One region of the Micromonospora sp. WMMA1949 genome, then DNA from elsewhere that is predicted to be linked to it. Evidence: predicted binding sites of a transcription regulator. Region 1 holds the regulator's gene; the other holds the start of a gene.

Region 1 (8,328 bases):
TTCTTCCCGGTCTACCAGGACCTGGTCAGCAGCGGCGACTACGCCAACGACAAGGTGATGGCCGCGTTCGCGACCGCCATCCAGAACACCAAGCTGACCCCGCTCACCCCGAAGTGGGTCGAGGTCAGCCGGACCAAGACGGTGACCCAGGCGATGAACAGCTCGGTCATCAAGGGCCAGAAGACGGTCGAGAAGGCCACCGCCGACGCGGCCACCGAGATGGAAAGCATTCTCAACGCCAAGTGACCACGCTGACCGAGGCCACCGGCGAGGCCGCCGCGCGGGACACCCCCGCGCGGCGGCGCCGTCGCCGGGTGGACCACCTTCCGTACCTGCTTCTCCTGCCCTGCCTGGCGATCATCGCCGTGCTGCTGCTCTGGCCGCTCGGCCAGGTCGTGTGGATGTCCTTCCACAAGCTGGACAGCGTCCGGCAGCTGCGCGGCGACCGCGAGTGGCCGTGGGTCGGCCTGGCCAACTACGCGCAGATCCTCGGCGACCCGTTCTTCCGTACGGTGCTGCGCAACACCGTGCTGTTCGCGATCGCCAACGTGGCGCTCACGATGATCCTCGGCACCCTGGTCGGGCTGCTGCTCAACCGCCTGGGCAAGAAGATGGCCACGTTTGTGGCGAGCTGCGTGATGCTCGCCTGGGCCACCCCGGCGCTGACCGGCACGATCGTCTGGAAGTGGATCTTCGACGACACGAGCGGTCTGGTCACGTGGTTGTTCAACAAGCTCCCGGACGGGCTCTCCACGGCCCTGTTCGGGCGCAGCGACTGGACCGGCTACGGCTGGTTCAACGACCCGCTGCTGTTCTTCGCCGTCCTGACGCTCGTGGTGGTCTGGCACTCGTTCCCGTTCATCGCGGTGAGCGTGCTGGCCGGGCTCAAGAGCGTGCCGACCGAGCTGCAGGAGGCGGCCCGGGTCGACGGCGCCGGGCCGTGGAAGGTGTTCTGGTCGGTCACGTTCCCGGTCCTGCGGCCGGTCTTCGGCATCCTCGTGGTCCTCTCCACGATCTGGGACTTCAAGGTCTTCACCCAGCAGTTCGTGCTGGCCGGCGGCACCCAGGACCGGTCCACGTTCATGCTGTCCATCTACTCGTACGCGGAGGCGTTCTCGCCGCCGCCCAAGTACGGCCTCGGCTCCGCCATCGCGGTCATCCTCACCGTGATCCTGCTCGTGGTGACCGCCCTGTACGTCCGCATGGTGCTGCGGCAGGAGGACGAATGACGAAGAAGATCGCCCTCAACGGCGCGGGCCTGCTGGTCGCGCTCTTCGCCGCGTTCCCGGTCTACTGGATGGTGGCGACCTCGCTGAAGCCCAACCGGGAGATCTTCTCGTCCACGCCCCGGCCGGTGCCGGCGGAGCCGACGCTGGAGCACTACCGGGAGATCCTCACCGGCAACCTGATCCCGGGCGTGACGTTCGCCGACTTCTTCCTCAACAGCGCGCTGGTCGCGCTGGCGACGGTGCTGCTGAGCGGGCTGGTCGCGCTGCTCGCCGCGACCGCCGTGGCCCGGTTCCGGTTCAAGCTGCGCACCACGTTCCTGATCATGCTGCTGGTGGTGCAGATGATCCCGCTGGAGGCGCTGGTCATCCCGCTGTTCCTGATGATCCAGCGGCTCGGCCTCTACAACACGCTGCCCAGCCTGATCCTCACGTACCTCGGTTTCTCGCTGCCGTTCGCGGTCTGGATGCTGCGCGGCTTCGTCGCCGCGGTGCCCAAGGAACTGGAGGAGGCCGCCGCCATCGACGGCGCCAGCCGGGCCCAGACGTTCCGCAAGGTGCTGTTCCCGCTCGTCGCGCCCGGCCTGGTCGCCACCAGCATCTTCTCGTTCATCACCGCGTGGAACGAGCTGATCTTCGCGCTGACCTTCATCAACGACCAGCAGAAGTACACGCTGCCGGTGGCGATGACGTTCTTCTTCGGCCGGGACGACACCGCCTGGGGTTCGGTGATGGCGGCGTCCACGCTGTTCACCCTGCCGGTGATCGTCTTCTTCCTGCTGGTGCAGCGCCGGATGGTCTCCGGCCTGGTGGCGGGAGCGGTGAAGGGCTGACCCGGCGGGCCGTCAGGCCGCGGCGAACACCTCGGCCCGTACCTCGGTGGCCGGGTCGCCCTTCACCCGGGCCCAGGAGCCCTGCTCGGCGGTCCACTCCAGGTTGCCGAAGCGGACCTTCTTCACGCCGTGGTCGTCGGCGTGCGAGACCAGCCAGTGCGCGTACCGCCAGCCGTTGCGGTCGCCGCCGGCCGGCACGGTGAGCTCGGTCAGGTCGGTCGCGGTGGCCAGCCGGGGAAGCCCCCAGTCCAGGGACAGGCTCTCCAGCACGGCGCTGGCCGCGGCCGGGCCGCGCATCGTCGGCGGCGAGGAGACGGTGCAGGCCACCGCGCCGGTCGCGTGGCCGAGCAGCGCCCGGGTCAGGACCTCCGACTCGTCCGCCCACTTCTCGTACGCCTCGGGGAACGCCGACCGCTGCACCCGCTGGGCGGCGTCGGTGACCCGCATCCGCTCCCAGCCCTTGACCTTCTTCAGCGCGGCGTAGAACTTGTTCGCCGCGTACCGCGGGTCCTGGACCTGCTCCGGGGTGCCCCAGCCCTGGCTCGGGCGCTGCTGGAACAGGCCGAGCGAGTCGCGGTCGCCGTGGGCGATGTTGCGCAGGTGCGACTCCTGGTACGCGGTCGCCAGCGCCACCACCACCGCCCGCTCGGGCATCCGGCGCTGCATCCCGATGGCCGCGATGGTGGCCGCGTTCGCCATCTGGTCGGCACCGAGCACCACCTCGCCGTCGGCCTTCACCGTGCACGTCCGGCTGGACAGGGGGAGCCGCAGGTGCTCACCGAACTGCTTGGTCACGACGTAGACCGCGAGCAGTGCCAGCACGCACACCGCCACCCCAGATGCCACGATCGCCGCTCGCGTCCGCACCCGCACCCCCAGTCCCGACAGTCCGACAAGCGTACGTCCCACCCGCACCGGCGTGTCTCGGCCGACCGGCGGGCCCCACCACGGCCGCAATGGCTCCCGGGGGGCCCGCCGCGCACCTCAGTCCCCGGCGGGCACCCAGGCGGCGGGACGCTTCTCCCGGAACGCCATCACGCCCTCGCGCCCTTCGTCGGAGAGGAAGTACCCGGTCGACAGCGCGGCCAACTCGGCGATCTCGGCCCGCAGATCGGCCCCGGCCGGCCGGCGCAGCAGTTCCTTCGCCCCGGCCAGCGCCCCCGGCGCGCCCTTGACCAGCGAGTCGCAGTAGCGCCCGACGGCGGCGTCCAGCTCGTCGGCCGGCACCGCGGCGGTGACCAGGCCGATCTCGGCGGCGCGGCGGCCGTCGAACGTGTCGCCGGTCAGGTACAGCTCGGCGGCGGCCCGCTGGCCCAGCCGGGGCAGCACGGTCGCCGAGATCACCGCCGGGATCACCCCGATCCGCACCTCGGTGAACGCGAACGTCGCCTCCTGCGCGCAGACCGCCAGGTCGGCGGCGGCGATCAGGCCCAGCCCACCGGCCCGGGCCGGCCCGGCGACCTTCGCCACCACCGGCTTCGGGCACTCCCGCACCGCGACGAGCACGTCGCCGAGCATCCCGGCGGGCACGGTGCCGCTGGCGTACGCGGCGGCGGTTTCCTTCAGGTCGGCGCCGGAGCAGAAGACCGGGCCGGTGTGGTCGAGCACGATCGCGCGTACCGCGTCGTCGGCCACCGCGTCGGCCAGCCCGGCCAGCAGCTGGGTCATCAGGGGCGTGGAGAGCGCGTTGCGATTGTGCGGGCTGTCCAGGGTGAGGGTGGTCACCCCACGGGCCGTGGCGACTCGCACGAGAGCGTCCGGAGAGGTCATGCCGGGCACACTAGTGGCCATGCCCGGCGTCCTTCCAGAAGGCGAACCCGTCCCGCGCGACGGATCGCTGCCCGCCACCGCCCGCCGCGACGTCGGCGCGCGCGGTTTCGGCGTGTACGTCCACGTGCCGTTCTGTGCCAGCCGGTGCGGTTACTGCGACTTCAACACGTACACCGCCGCCGAGCTGGGCGGCGGGGCGAGCCGGGAGACGTACGCCGACTCGGTGCTGGCCGAGCTGGCGCTGGCCGCGCGGGTGCTGGGCGACTCGCCGCCGCCCCGGGTCGACACCGTCTTCGTCGGCGGCGGCACGCCCACCCTGCTGCCCGCCGACGACCTGGCCCGGATCCTCGACGGCATCGACCGCGTCTGGGGGCTGGCCGCCGACGCCGAGGTGACCACCGAGGCCAATCCCGAGTCGGTGAGCCCGGAGTCGCTCAAGACGCTGCGGGCCGCCGGGTACACCCGGATCTCGCTCGGCATGCAGTCCGCCGCGCCGGGGGTGCTGGCGGTGCTGGACCGGCGGCACAGCGCGGGCCGGGCCACCGCCGCCGCGCTGGAGGCGCGCGACGCGGGATTCGAGCACGTGAACCTGGACCTGATCTACGGCACGCCGGGCGAGACCGCCGACGACTTCGCCGCCTCGCTGGCCCAGGTGGTCGACGCCGGGGTCGACCACGTCAGCGCGTACGCCCTGATCGTGGAGGACGGCACCCGGCTGGCCGCGCGGATGCGGCGCGGCGAGCTGCCGTACCCCTCCGACGACGTGGCGGCGGACCGCTACCTGGCCGCGGAGGCCGCGCTCGGCGAGGCCGGATTCTCCTGGTACGAGGTGTCGAACTGGGCCCGCTCGTCGGCGGCGGCGTGCCGGCACAACCTGCTCTACTGGACCGGCGCCGACTGGTGGGGCCTGGGCCCGGGGGCGCACAGCCACGTCGGCGGCGTGCGCTGGTGGAACGTCAAGCACCCGAGCGCGTACGCGGCACGGCTGGCCGAGGGCGCCTCGCCCGCGCTGGCCCGGGAGCGGCTCACTCCGGACGAGCAGCACATGGAGGACGTGATGCTGCGGGTGCGGCTCGCCTCCGGGCTGCCGCTGGACGTGCTGGACGAGCCCGGCCGGGCGGGCGCCGAGCGGGCCCGGGACGCCGGGCTGCTCGACGCCGGGGCGTACGCGCGAGGGCTCGTGGTGCTGACGCTGCGCGGCCGGCTGCTGGCCGACGCGGTGGTACGCGACCTGCTGCCGTGACCGGCACCGGCCGGCCGCCCCCTCGGCCGGCCGGCGGTGTCACTTGATGAAGTTGTAGGTCATCGGGTAGCGGTAGAGCACACCCTCGTTGGCCTTGATCCCGCCGATGATCCCGAAGATCAGCGGCACCAGCCAGACCAGCATCGGGACGAAGAACAGGATCCCGCAGGAGATCACCGTGATCACCCAGGCGAGCACGCTGGCGATGGTCCAGGTGATCTGGAAGTTCAACGCCGCGACCGCGTGGGCGCGGACCGTCGGCGACTGCTGACCGCGGGTCATCATCGCGATCAGCGGGGCGACCCAGCCGAGCAGGCCGCCGCCGACGATGACACCCGCGGCGCCACCGAAGTGCGCCACCAGGGCCCACGTCTTCTCGTCGTTGTTGGCGTACGAGGCCGGGCCGTACCCGCCACCGGCGGGGTAACCGGCGCCGTAGCCGGGCGCTCCGCCCGGCGGGGGGTAACCACCGGGGGGCGGGTAGCCGCCCGGCGGAGGCTGGCCACCCGGCGGCGGGTAGCCGCCCGGAGGCGGATAGTCACCGGGCGGGGGATAGCCGCCGGCGCCCGGGGCCCCGGACAGTGGAGCGGTGGGCGGTTCGCTGCCCGGCGACGAGCCGTAGGGCGCCGACGGGTCGGGCTGGGGGCCGGAGTCCCCTGCCCCGGGTGGGCGAGGAGGTTCAGTCATGGTCGCCACGGTAGGGGCACCGGGCAACTGGCACCAGAGCGACACAGACCGACGATGACCGGCTGTTCGGCCCTGGTGGGCCGGGTTGTGTGGCGGGCCGCACCCCAGGTCCGTCAGGCGATCATCGCGTCGGCGGGGGTGCCGACGTAGACTGGCACTCGCTACAGTCGAGTGCCAGCCGCCCGGCGGATGTCGCGTGCCGGCCCGGCCGAGGTGCGTCAGGAGGTGGGGAATGGGTCTCGACGACCGCAAACTCGCCGTGCTGCGCGCGATCGTCGAGGACTACGTCGCCACGCAGGAGCCGGTCGGCAGCAAGGCTCTGGTCGAGCGGCACCAGCTCGGCGTCTCGCCGGCCACCGTTCGCAACGACATGGCGGTGCTGGAGGAGGAGGGCTACATCCGGCAGCCGCACACCAGTGCCGGCCGGGTGCCCACCGACCGCGGCTACCGCCTCTTCGTCGACCGCCTGTCCCGGGTCAAGCCGCTCAGCCCGGCCGAGCGCCGGGCGATCGAACGCTTCCTGGTCGGCGCCGTCGACCTGGACGACGTGGTGCACCGTACGGTCCGGCTGCTCGCCCAGCTCACCCGGCAGGTCGCCGTGGTGCAGTACCCGAGCCTGGCCCGCTCCAAGGTGCGCCACCTGGAGCTGGTGCCGATCTCCACCACCCGGCTGATGGTCGTCATGATCGCCGACACCGGCCGGGTCGAGCAGCGGCTGGTCGAGCTGCCCGCCCCGGTGCCCGCCGACGACGTGACCGACCTGCGCCGGCTGGTGAACGAGAAGCTCGTCGGCAGCCAGCTCGCCGAGACGCCACCGCTGGTGCAGGCGCTCGTCGACGAGTCGGCGCCGCACCTGCGCCCGGCCATGACCACGCTGTCCACCGTGCTGCTCGAGACGCTGGTGGAGCGGCACGAGGAGCGCCTCGCGCTGGCCGGCCAGGCCAACCTCACCCGGGGCGGCCTGCTCGACTTCCAGGGCTCGCTGCGTCCCATCCTGGAGGCGCTCGAAGAAGAGGTCGTGCTGCTCAAGCTGATCGGCGAGACCGAGCCGAGCACCACCCGGGTGCTCATCGGTGACGAGAACGAATTCGACAACCTGCGGGCCGCCTCGGTGGTCAGCACCGGCTACGGACCGGGCAGCACGATCGTCGGTGGACTCGGCGTGCTCGGGCCGACCCGGATGGACTACCCCGGCAATATCGCCATGGTGAGGGCCGTGGCACGCTACGTGGGCGAACTGCTGGCCCAGAACTGACCAGTCAGGGCCGACGGCCGGTTCCGGCCGACGACCGGAGCGACGCGAGACGAACATGAGGACACCTAACGCAGTGGCCAGGGACTACTACGGCATTCTCGGCGTGAGCCGGGACGCCTCCGACGACGAGATCAAGCGCGCCTACCGCAAGCTGGCGCGGCAGTTCCACCCGGACGTCAATCCGGACCCGGAGGCCCAGGAGAAGTTCAAGGACATCAACGCCGCGTACGAGGTCCTCTCGGACGACCGGAAGCGGCAGATCGTCGACCTGGGCGGCGACCCGCTCGCCCCGGGCGGCGGTGGCATGGGCGGCCCGGGCGGGCCCGGCGGCGCCGGTCCGTTCGTCGGCTTCCAGGACATCATGGACGCGTTCTTCGGCGGCGCCGCGGGCGGCAGCCGGGGCCCGCGGCCGCGTACCCGCCCCGGCGCGGACGCGATCCTGCGCCTGGAGCTGGACCTCAACGAGACCGCGTTCGGCGTCGAGGCGCCGATCACCGTCGACACCGCAGTGCTCTGCACCACCTGCTCCGGCGCCGGCACCGCCGCCGGCACCCACCTGGCCACCTGCGAGGCGTGCGGCGGCCGGGGCGAGGTGCAGTCGGTGCAGCGGACGTTCCTCGGTCAGGTCGTCTCCGCCCGGCCGTGCACCGTCTGCCAGGGCTACGGCACCACCATCCCGCACCCCTGCCCGACCTGCGCCGGTGACGGCCGGGTGCGCACCCGCCGCTCGCTCACCGTCAAGATCCCCGCCGGGGTCGAGGACGGCATGCGGATCCGCCTGGCCCAGCAGGGCGAGGTCGGCCCGGGTGGCGGCACCGCCGGTGACCTCTACGTGGAGATCCACGAGCGGCCGCATGACGTGTACTCCCGCAAGGGCGACGACCTGCACTGCCGGGTGACCGTGCCGATGACCGCCGCCGCGCTCGGCACCCGGCTGACCATCAAGACGCTGGACAGCGAGGAAGCTGTCGACGTCAAGCCCGGCACCCAGCCCGGCAGCACGCTGCGGCTGCGCGCCCGGGGCGTACCGCACCTGCGCGGCACCGGCCGGGGTGACCTCTATGTGCACCTGGACGTGCGTACCCCGACCAAGCTCGACGCCGACCAGGAGCGGATGCTGCGCGACTTCGCCAAGACCCGCGGCGAGGAGGTCGCCGAGCTGACCAAGCAGGGCGGCTTCTTCTCCCGGATGCGCGACGCGTTCAACGGGCACGCCTGAGGTGTCCGCGCCGCTGTTCCTGGTCGAGGCGCTGCCCACCGGTGACACGCTGACGCTGGACGGCCCGGAGGGCCACCACGCGGCCACCGTGCAGC
Region 2 (8,328 bases), 620 kb from region 1:
GGAGCACGAAGATCAGCCCCATGGCGATCACGGTGACCGCGGCGCCCTGGGTGAAGAGGTTGGCGAAGTTCCCCGCGGAGAAGAAGACCGGGCGCACGATGGTGAACACCACGCAGAGCACCACGAGGCCGATGACCGCGGGCAGGGCGCCCAGGTCACCGCCGCGTACCCGGGCGAGGTAGTTGCGGACGTGGTCGCCGACGGTGTGTGCGGGCGTGACGGCGGCCGGTCCTTCCTTCTTCACGGCGGTGGCGGTCATCGGAGCGCTCCCGAGGTTGCGTCGGCGGATTCGGTGCCGTTGCCGGGTTCGGTGGAGAGACCGAGGTTGCCGGAACGGCCCGCGGTGATCAGCTCGACCACCTGCGAGTGGGTGATGTCGCTGGTCTTGACCTGGGCGACCATCTGGCCGAGGTAGAGCGCGGCGATCCGGTCGGAGACGGCGAAGACGTCGTTCATGTTGTGCGAGATGAGCACCACGGCCAGGCCGTTGTCCGCCAGCCGGCGCACCAGCTCCAGCACCTGGGCGGTCTGCGCGACGCCGAGCGCGGCGGTCGGCTCGTCCAGGATGACCAGCTTGCTGTTCCAGAGCACGGCCTTGGCGATGGCGACGGTCTGCCGCTGGCCGCCGGAGAGGCTGGCCACGTGCTGGCGCAGCGACTTCACGGTGCGCACGCTCAGGCCGGCGAGCGTCTCGGCGGCCATCTGCTCCATGGTCGGCTCGTCGAGCACGATGCCGCTGCGCTTCTCCCGGCCGAGGAACATGTTCTGCACGATGTCGAGGTTGTCGCAGAGCGCGAGGTCCTGGTAGACGACCTCGATCCCGAGGTCGGCGGCGTCGCGGGGGCTGTTGATGCTGACCGGCTTGCCGTCGAAGAGGAACTCGCCGGCGTCGGTGGGATGGATGCCGCTGATGCACTTGACCAGGGTCGACTTGCCGGCGCCGTTGTCGCCGACGAGCGCGGTCACCTCGCCGGGGTGCGCGGCGAAGGCGACGTCGCGGAGCACCTGGACGGGACCGAAGCTCTTGTCGATCCCGCGTAGCTCCAGCAGGGGGGTTGCGGACACGGGTTCTCCTTTGGGCGGAGGGAGGTCTCGGATCCCGTCCGGCGCGGGCGCCGCCCGGCACGGGGTTCTCCCGTGCCGGGCGGCGCCGCGTGAGGCGGGTGGGTCAGCTCACGCCGGCGTCGGTGCAGAGCTTCGCGAAGGCACCGGTGCAGAGCTCTTCCTTGGTGACGTAGCCGTCGGCCACCACGTCCTTGACGTTGTCCTTGTAGATGGCCTTGGGCTCCAGCAGCACGGACGGCACGTCCCGGCCGCCCTCCGGGTCCTTGACCGTCTGGCCGGTGTCCTTCCGCTCACCCTTGGCGAGCGCGATGGCCAGCTCGGCGGCGGCGTCCGCCTCCTTCTTGACCGCCTTGTAGACGGTCATGCACTGGTCACCGGCGAGGATGTTCTGCAGACCCTGGACGGTGGCGTCCTGGCCCGTCACCGGCACCTTGCCGTTGAGCTGGTTCTTCTTCAGCACCGAGATGGCCGCGTTGCCCAGGCCGTCGTTGGCGGCGAGCACGCCGTCGATCTTGCCCTTCTGCTGGGTGAGCATCTGCTCGAAGATCACACCGGCCTGCGCGTTGTCCCAGTCCGGGACGTTCTGGTCCGGGCCCTTCGTGTAATCACCCGAGTCGAACTTCGGCTTGAGGATCGAGTCGTAGCCGTTCTTGAACAGGGTCGCGTTGTTGTCGGTCTGGGAGCCGTTCAAGTAGGCGACGACCGGCTTCTGCGCGCCCTTGTCGGTCAGGCACTTGCTCAGGCCCTCGCCCTGGAGCTTGCCGACCGCCTCGTTGTCGAAGCTGACGTAGTACTGGGCGGAGCCGCCCAGGGTCAGCCGGTCGTAGTCGATGGTTGCGACGCCCTGCGACTTGGCCTTCTCCAGCACGGCCTTGCCGGTGCCCGAGTCCAGGTTGACGATCATGAGGGCGGTGACGCCGCTGGTCAGCATGCCGTCAGCGATGGTGGAGAAGGCGGACTTGTCGCCCTGGGCGTTCTGGATCGTGTAGTCGACGCCGGCGGCCTTGAACGCCGCCTCCAGGTACTTGCGGTCCGCGCCCTCCCAGCGGGCGGAGGACTTGCTGTCCGGCAGGATCACGCCGATCTTCGGCTTCTTGGCGTTGGAGCCGCCGGCCTCGTCGGAAGAACCGCCGTTGTCACCACAGGCGGCCATGCTGCCGGTCGCGAGAAGACCGACGGCCGCGAAGGTGAGGAAGCCCTTGCGCATGTGCAGGGTCCTTTCGGAGGTGGGGGAGTGGTGCTGGTTTGTTGTGTCCGGCAACGTATCCCCCGCCTCCCATGTGCCGCAAGACTGCCGAGGTCAGAAGTTTGTTGGCGGCGGTAACAATTCAGCAACGTTCGCGTAACTGGACAAAGTGACAGAGGGTGGGCTGAGCGTCGGGTCGACTCTGCTGCAGCATGTTGCCCTGCGCCTGGGGTGGAGGGTGAGTGCGTGCGGAGAGTGAAGCCCTTGCGTCCGGATCGCCCGATTCGTAGGGAAAGGTTCCACAAATATTCCGCATCTCCTATGGGTTGAGGATGGTTTGAGCAGGTGAAATACAGGCTTGGCCTTTGATCTACCTAGCGTGATCGCCTTCAAAGTCTTGCAATGAAGGCTGTCGCTTTCTAAGCTGACTTTACTTTCTAGTAGCGGGGAGAATTCGTTGTCTATGAGAAAAACGGCCGCCAGGTTCGGTGCGGTGGCACTGCTCGCGTTGGGGGCGGGCGCCTTCGGTGCGCAGCCAGCGCAGGCGGCAGTGAGCAAGTGCACCTCTGGAGGAGGTTTCCAGCTCTGTATTGGCTATCTGGTCAATTCGTCCGGTACGCTGACCGCCTACACTTCCACGGGATGCAATCTCAACGAGGCGGGAACTTCGATTAGTGCCAGAGTGACCATCCGAAAGAATGGTACTGTGATCGGCACGAAAACTGAGAAGACTACCTCTGGCAGCAGTTCGGCGGATGCGTGCGTAACTGCCACGGGCACGTCCACTAGAAATAACTCTGTGGATAAGTGCGGCGCCCTGTATGTTCCGTCTGACTCAGGTTTTGCATTGCTTACTGTTTGCGACAAGCTGACGGGGTAATTCTGCAGTAGGGGGGGCGGTATGAGTCCGCTCCCCCTGCCTTATTGCGGGGCGGGCTTGCTCTTGTTGTGAGTTATTGAGATTGTGCGCGCTGCACAAAGCGCAATTAGATCAAGCGGGTCAATCGCCACCTGCAACCCCCGGCGGCCCGCCGAGACGTACACCGTCGAGTGCGCCAGCGCGGAGGCGTCGATGACAGTCGGTAGGCGCCTGCGCTGCCCGAGCGGGCTGATGCCGCCGCGGACGTATCCGGTCGCCCGCTCGGCGGTCGTCCGGTCCGCCATCGTGGCCCGCTTGCCGCCGGCTGCGGCGGCGAGCGCCTTCAGGTCCAGCTCGCCGGTCACCGGCACCACCGCCACCGTCAGCCCGCCGTCGACCTCGGTGACGAGCGACTTGAAGACGCGCTCCGGTGTCACCCCGAGCGCGGTCGCGACGAGCGCGCCGTAGTTCGGCGCGTCCGGCGACACGTCGTAGGTGTGGGTGCTGTGGGCGATCTTCCGCTTGCTCAGCAACGCGATCGCCGGAGTGCCAGGGCCCGCCATGGGCGTCAAGCTAGCCCGGCCGGCGGCAGGCCGCGAGCCGAAACCGCGCGCCGGGGTCAGCCGCCGGGCGGAACCGGCCGGCAGACGAGCACCGTCGGGTCGCCCGCGACCCGGGTCAGCGCCAGACTCGCCGCCTCGTCGCCGGACAGCCTCAGGTCGCGACGCAGCTTCTCCGGCTCCAGCGCCGACCCGCGCTTGCGGATCTCCACCCGGCCGACCCGCCGTTGCCGCAGCAGGGCGCGCAGCCGCTTCAGCGAGAACGGCAGCACGTCGGTGATCTCCAGGCAGCGGGCGAACGGGGTGGGCCGGGCCTGGTCGGCGTACAGGTAGGCGATCGACGGGTCGGCGAGCGTGGCGCCGAGGTCGGCGGCCAGCTCGGCGACCAGGTGGGCGCGTACCACCGCCGGGTCCGGGTCGTAGAGGAACCGCCGGACCGGTCCCACCGGCGCCTCGGCCGCGCCGGTGCCGGTGAGGTGATAGGAAGGGACCCTTTTACTACCGGAGGCGTTAAGAAGGGGCCCTTCCTTCTCGCGCAGCACTGTGGCGCGGCGGGGGACCTCGGCCAGCTCGCCGCACCAGAGCGCCGCCTCGACCAGGTCGCCGTCCACGCTCACCCACTCCGCCTCGGCGCCGGGCGGGATCAGCGCGTGGTCGAGCCCGGGCGCCACCTTCACCACCGTCCGCGGCACCCGCGCGGCCAGGCCGGTGACGAAGTCCCACGGCGGGGAGTAGGCGTTCGGGTCGAAGACGCGCCGCCCGGTGCCGGCCCGCCGCCGCGCCGGATCGCAGAACACCGCCTCGACAGGGCTCACGTCGAACTCCGTGGCGTCACCGCAGGAGACCGTCACCAGGTCGGCGAGCCCGGCCGCCTCGGCGTTCACGGCAGCCATCGCGGCGGTCAGCGGGTCGGCCTCCACCGCGTACACCCGGATGCCGGCGCGGGCCGCGGCGAGCGCGTCGGCCCCCAGGCCGCACCCCAGGTCGGCCAGCGTGGTCACGCCCGCGGCGCGCAGCCGTGCCGCGCGCCGGTCGGCGACCGCGCGGCGGGTGGCCTGCTCCAGCCCGGCCCGGGTGAGGAACATCCCGGCCGCCGCCGCGCCGAACTTGCCGGCCGCCCGGCGGCGCAGCTCCGCCTGGGTGAGTGCCGCCGCCGCGAGCCCGCCGGGGATGCCGGCCGAGCGCAGCGCGGCCGCCGCCGCCAGCGGGTCGCCGCCGGCCACCCGCTCGGCCGCGGCGAGCGCCGCCGACCCCTCGGGGGTACGCAGCACGGCGAGCTGGTCGAGATCCACGCGCTCATTCTCCCGGCCCGGTTCCGGCGCGACACGGAGGGCGACGCGTTGGCACTCTCCTTGACGGAGTGCTAGCCGAGGAATAACCTGCGATTAGCACTCTCACCCTGAGGGTGCCAACGCCCGAGCCTCGTGCCCGGGGGTTGAGCGCCAGGCGGACCGGCACCCGCGACGACGGCCCCGCCCGGTGGCATGTGGCAGATTGACGCTGGTCGGCGTGCCGGCCGGCAACGACACCAAGTACCCGGGAGGGTATGCCCGTGACTACCGCGACCAAGGTTGCGATCAAGCCGCTCGAGGACCGCATCGTGGTCCAGGCGAACGAGGCCGAGACCACCACCGCCTCGGGCATCGTGATCCCCGACACCGCCAAGGAGAAGCCGCAGGAGGGCACCGTCCTCGCTGTCGGCCCGGGCCGGATCGACGACAAGGGCAACCGCGTGCCGATCGACGTGAAGGTCGGCGACACCGTCCTCTACTCGAAGTACGGCGGCACCGAGGTCAAGTACGCCGGCGAGGAGTACCTGGTGCTCTCCGCCCGCGACGTCCTCGCGGTCATCGAGAAGTAAGCAACCGATCAGTGTCGTTGCCCCGGTCCGGCTCGCCGGGCCGGGGCAACGTCGCTTCGAAGGGATACTGATGGCGAAGATCCTCAGCTTCTCGGACGACGCCCGGCACCTGCTCGAGCACGGTGTCAACGCCCTCGCGGACGCGGTGAAGGTCACCCTCGGCCCGCGCGGGCGCAACGTCGTCCTGGACAAGAAGTTCGGTGCGCCCACGATCACCAACGACGGCGTGACCATCGCCAAGGAGATCGAGCTCACCAACCCGTACGAGAACCTCGGCGCGCAGCTGGTCAAGGAGGTGGCGACCAAGACCAACGACGTCGCCGGCGACGGGACCACCACCGCCACCGTGCTGGCCCAGGCGATGGTCCGCGAGGGCCTGCGCAACGTGGCCGCCGGCACCAACCCGACCGGCCTGAAGCGGGGCATCGACGCGGCGGCCGCCAAGGTCTCCGAGGCGCTGCTCGGCAAGGCCGTCGAGGTCGCCGGCAAGGAGTCGATCGCGCACGTCGCGACCGTCTCCGCGCAGGACGCCGCCATCGGCGAGCTGATCGCCGAGGCGATGGAGAAGGTCGGCCGCGACGGCGTCATCACCGTCGAGGAGGGCTCCGCGCTCGTCACCGAGCTGGAGGTGACCGAGGGTCTCCAGTTCGACAAGGGCTTCATCTCGCCGAACTTCGTCACCGACCTGGAGGCGCAGGAGGCGGTCCTGGAGGACCCGTACATCCTGATCACCACCCAGAAGATCTCGGCGATCGAGGAGCTGCTGCCGCTGCTGGAGAAGGTTCTCCAGAACAACAAGCCGCTGCTCATCGTCGCCGAGGACGTCGAGGGTCAGGCCCTGTCCACGCTCGTGGTCAACGCGCTGCGCAAGACCGTCAAGGTCTGCGCGGTCAAGGCCCCCGGCTTCGGCGACCGCCGCAAGGCGATGCTCCAGGACATGGCGATCCTGACCGGTGCCGAGCTGGTCGCCCCGGAGCTGGGCTACAAGCTCGACCAGGTCGGCCTGGAGGTGCTCGGCACCGCCCGCCGCGTCGTGGTCGACAAGGAGAACACCACCGTCGTCGACGGTGGCGGGCAGGCCGCCGAGGTCGCCGACCGGGTCGCGCAGATCCGCAAGGAGATCGAGGCCTCCGACTCCGACTGGGACCGGGAGAAGCTGGCCGAGCGGCTGGCGAAGCTTTCCGGCGGCATCGCCGTGATCAAGGTCGGCGCGGCCACCGAGGTCGAGATGAAGGAGCGCAAGCACCGCATCGAGGACGCCATCGCCGCGACCAAGGCCGCGGTCGAGGAGGGTACGGTCCCGGGCGGCGGCGCTGCCCTGGCCCAGATCCTGCCGGCGCTCGACGACGACCTGGGCTTCACCGGTGACGAGAAGGTCGGTGTCTCGATCGTGCGCAAGGCGCTCGTCGAGCCGCTGCGCTGGATCGCCCAGAACGCCGGCCACGACGGCTACGTGGTGGTGCAGAAGGTCGTCGGCCAGGACTGGGGCCACGGCCTCGACGCCGCCACCGGCGAGTACGTCGACCTGGCCAAGTCCGGCATCATCGACCCGGTGAAGGTGACCCGCAACGCGGTCAGCAACGCCGCGTCGATCGCCGGCCTGCTGCTCACCACCGAGAGCCTCGTGGTGGAGAAGCCGGCCGAGCCGGAGCCGGCCGCCGGTGGGCACGGCCACTCGCACGGCCACGGCCACCAGCACGGCCCGGGCTTCTGACCCGAGGAGTACGCCCGACGTCAGGGCACACCGCCGACCCGGTGGTGTGCCCTGACGCGTATGTCCTTACGGATCGCTGACGAGATTGGCAGCCGGCCCCGCGGGGCGACCAGACTGGATGCCGTGAGCACCCTTTCCCGCCGCCGCGCGGCGCCGGCCGGTGTCGTCGCCGCCGTGGTGGCACTCGGCACCGCCGAACCCGTGGCGGTCCTGACCGGTCCCCGGTCCGCTCCGCTCGTCGCCGTCGGTGGACTCGTCGTGGACCTGGTGCCCGAGCCGCTCAAGCAGTTCGCCATCGACGTCTTCGGCACGTACGACAAGATCGCCCTGCTGGTCGGTACGGCGCTGCTGCTGGTCGCCTTCGGGGCGCTGCTCGGCCTGGCGGCGGTCCGGCGCCTGGCGATCGGCCTGACCGGCGTCGCCGCGTTCACGGTGCTCGGCGTCGCCGCCGCGCTGACCCGGGCCGGCTCTGACGCGTTCGACGCGCTGCCCTCGCTGGTCGGGGGCGCACTGGGCGCGCTGACGCTGTGGGCGTTCGTGGCCGGTCCGCTGAGCGACGACCCGGCCCGGGGGCGGGCCGGGCGCGACCGGACCGACGCCGTGCGACGCGACCCGGCCGGGGCCGATCCGGCGAAGCACGCCGGGGCGGACCCGGCGGACGGCGAGCCGTCGTCCGCGCCGCCTCCGTCGTCCGCGCCGCCTCCGTCGTCCGCGCCGCCTCCGGCGGTTGCCGCGCTGGCCCGCGAAGGAGACGCGCCGGGCGGGTGGGAGCCGGTCCGGCACGACGACGACGCGGAGTCGCGTCGGCGGTTCCTGCGTGGCGCCGGGCTGCTGGCCGGAACGGCGGCGGTGGCCGGGCTGGGCGGGCACTGGCTGGCCGGAAGGCGTGGCGTGTCGGCGGCCCGGGAGGCGGTGACGCTGCCCGCCCCGGCCGCGCCCGCCCCGCAGGTGCCGGCCGGAGCGGACCTGTCGCTGCCCCGGCTCGCGCCGTACGTGACGCCGAACCGGGAGTTCTACCGGATCGACACGGCGCTTGTGGTGCCGCAGGTGGACCCGGTGACGTGGCGGCTGCGGATCCACGGG

What was found. Region 1 encodes HrcA, which represses chaperone genes, less so after heat shock. Its sites were predicted from a motif close to GGTTNGCACNCTCNNNNNGAGNGTGCNAACC; they were not measured.
Region 2: a site for HrcA is predicted at 5,054-5,084, ahead of groES (co-chaperone GroES). Genes of this name have one in related genera too.

What each region holds. Positions count from the first base shown of each region.
Region 1 is NZ_JAPZBG010000001.1:4,054,684-4,063,011, forward strand. It holds gene O7607_RS19180 (sugar ABC transporter substrate-binding protein) at 1-246, shown strand, start outside; gene O7607_RS19185 (carbohydrate ABC transporter permease) at 243-1,229, shown strand; gene O7607_RS19190 (carbohydrate ABC transporter permease) at 1,226-2,059, shown strand; gene O7607_RS19195 (hypothetical protein) at 2,072-2,932, opposite strand; gene O7607_RS19200 (enoyl-CoA hydratase-related protein) at 3,044-3,829, opposite strand; gene hemW (radical SAM family heme chaperone HemW) at 3,849-5,072, shown strand; gene O7607_RS19210 (DUF4870 domain-containing protein) at 5,112-5,759, opposite strand; gene hrcA (heat-inducible transcriptional repressor HrcA) at 5,992-7,014, shown strand; gene dnaJ (molecular chaperone DnaJ) at 7,088-8,233, shown strand; gene O7607_RS19225 (16S rRNA (uracil(1498)-N(3))-methyltransferase) at 8,235-8,328, shown strand, end outside.
Region 2 is NZ_JAPZBG010000001.1:3,436,721-3,445,048, forward strand. It holds gene O7607_RS16330 (sugar ABC transporter permease) at 1-259, opposite strand, end outside; gene O7607_RS16335 (ATP-binding cassette domain-containing protein) at 256-1,065, opposite strand; gene O7607_RS16340 (sugar ABC transporter substrate-binding protein) at 1,169-2,272, opposite strand; gene ybaK (Cys-tRNA(Pro) deacylase) at 3,173-3,673, opposite strand; gene O7607_RS16350 (THUMP-like domain-containing protein) at 3,730-4,962, opposite strand; gene groES (co-chaperone GroES) at 5,217-5,531, shown strand; gene groL (chaperonin GroEL) at 5,602-7,245, shown strand; gene O7607_RS16365 (sulfite oxidase) at 7,369-8,328, shown strand, end outside.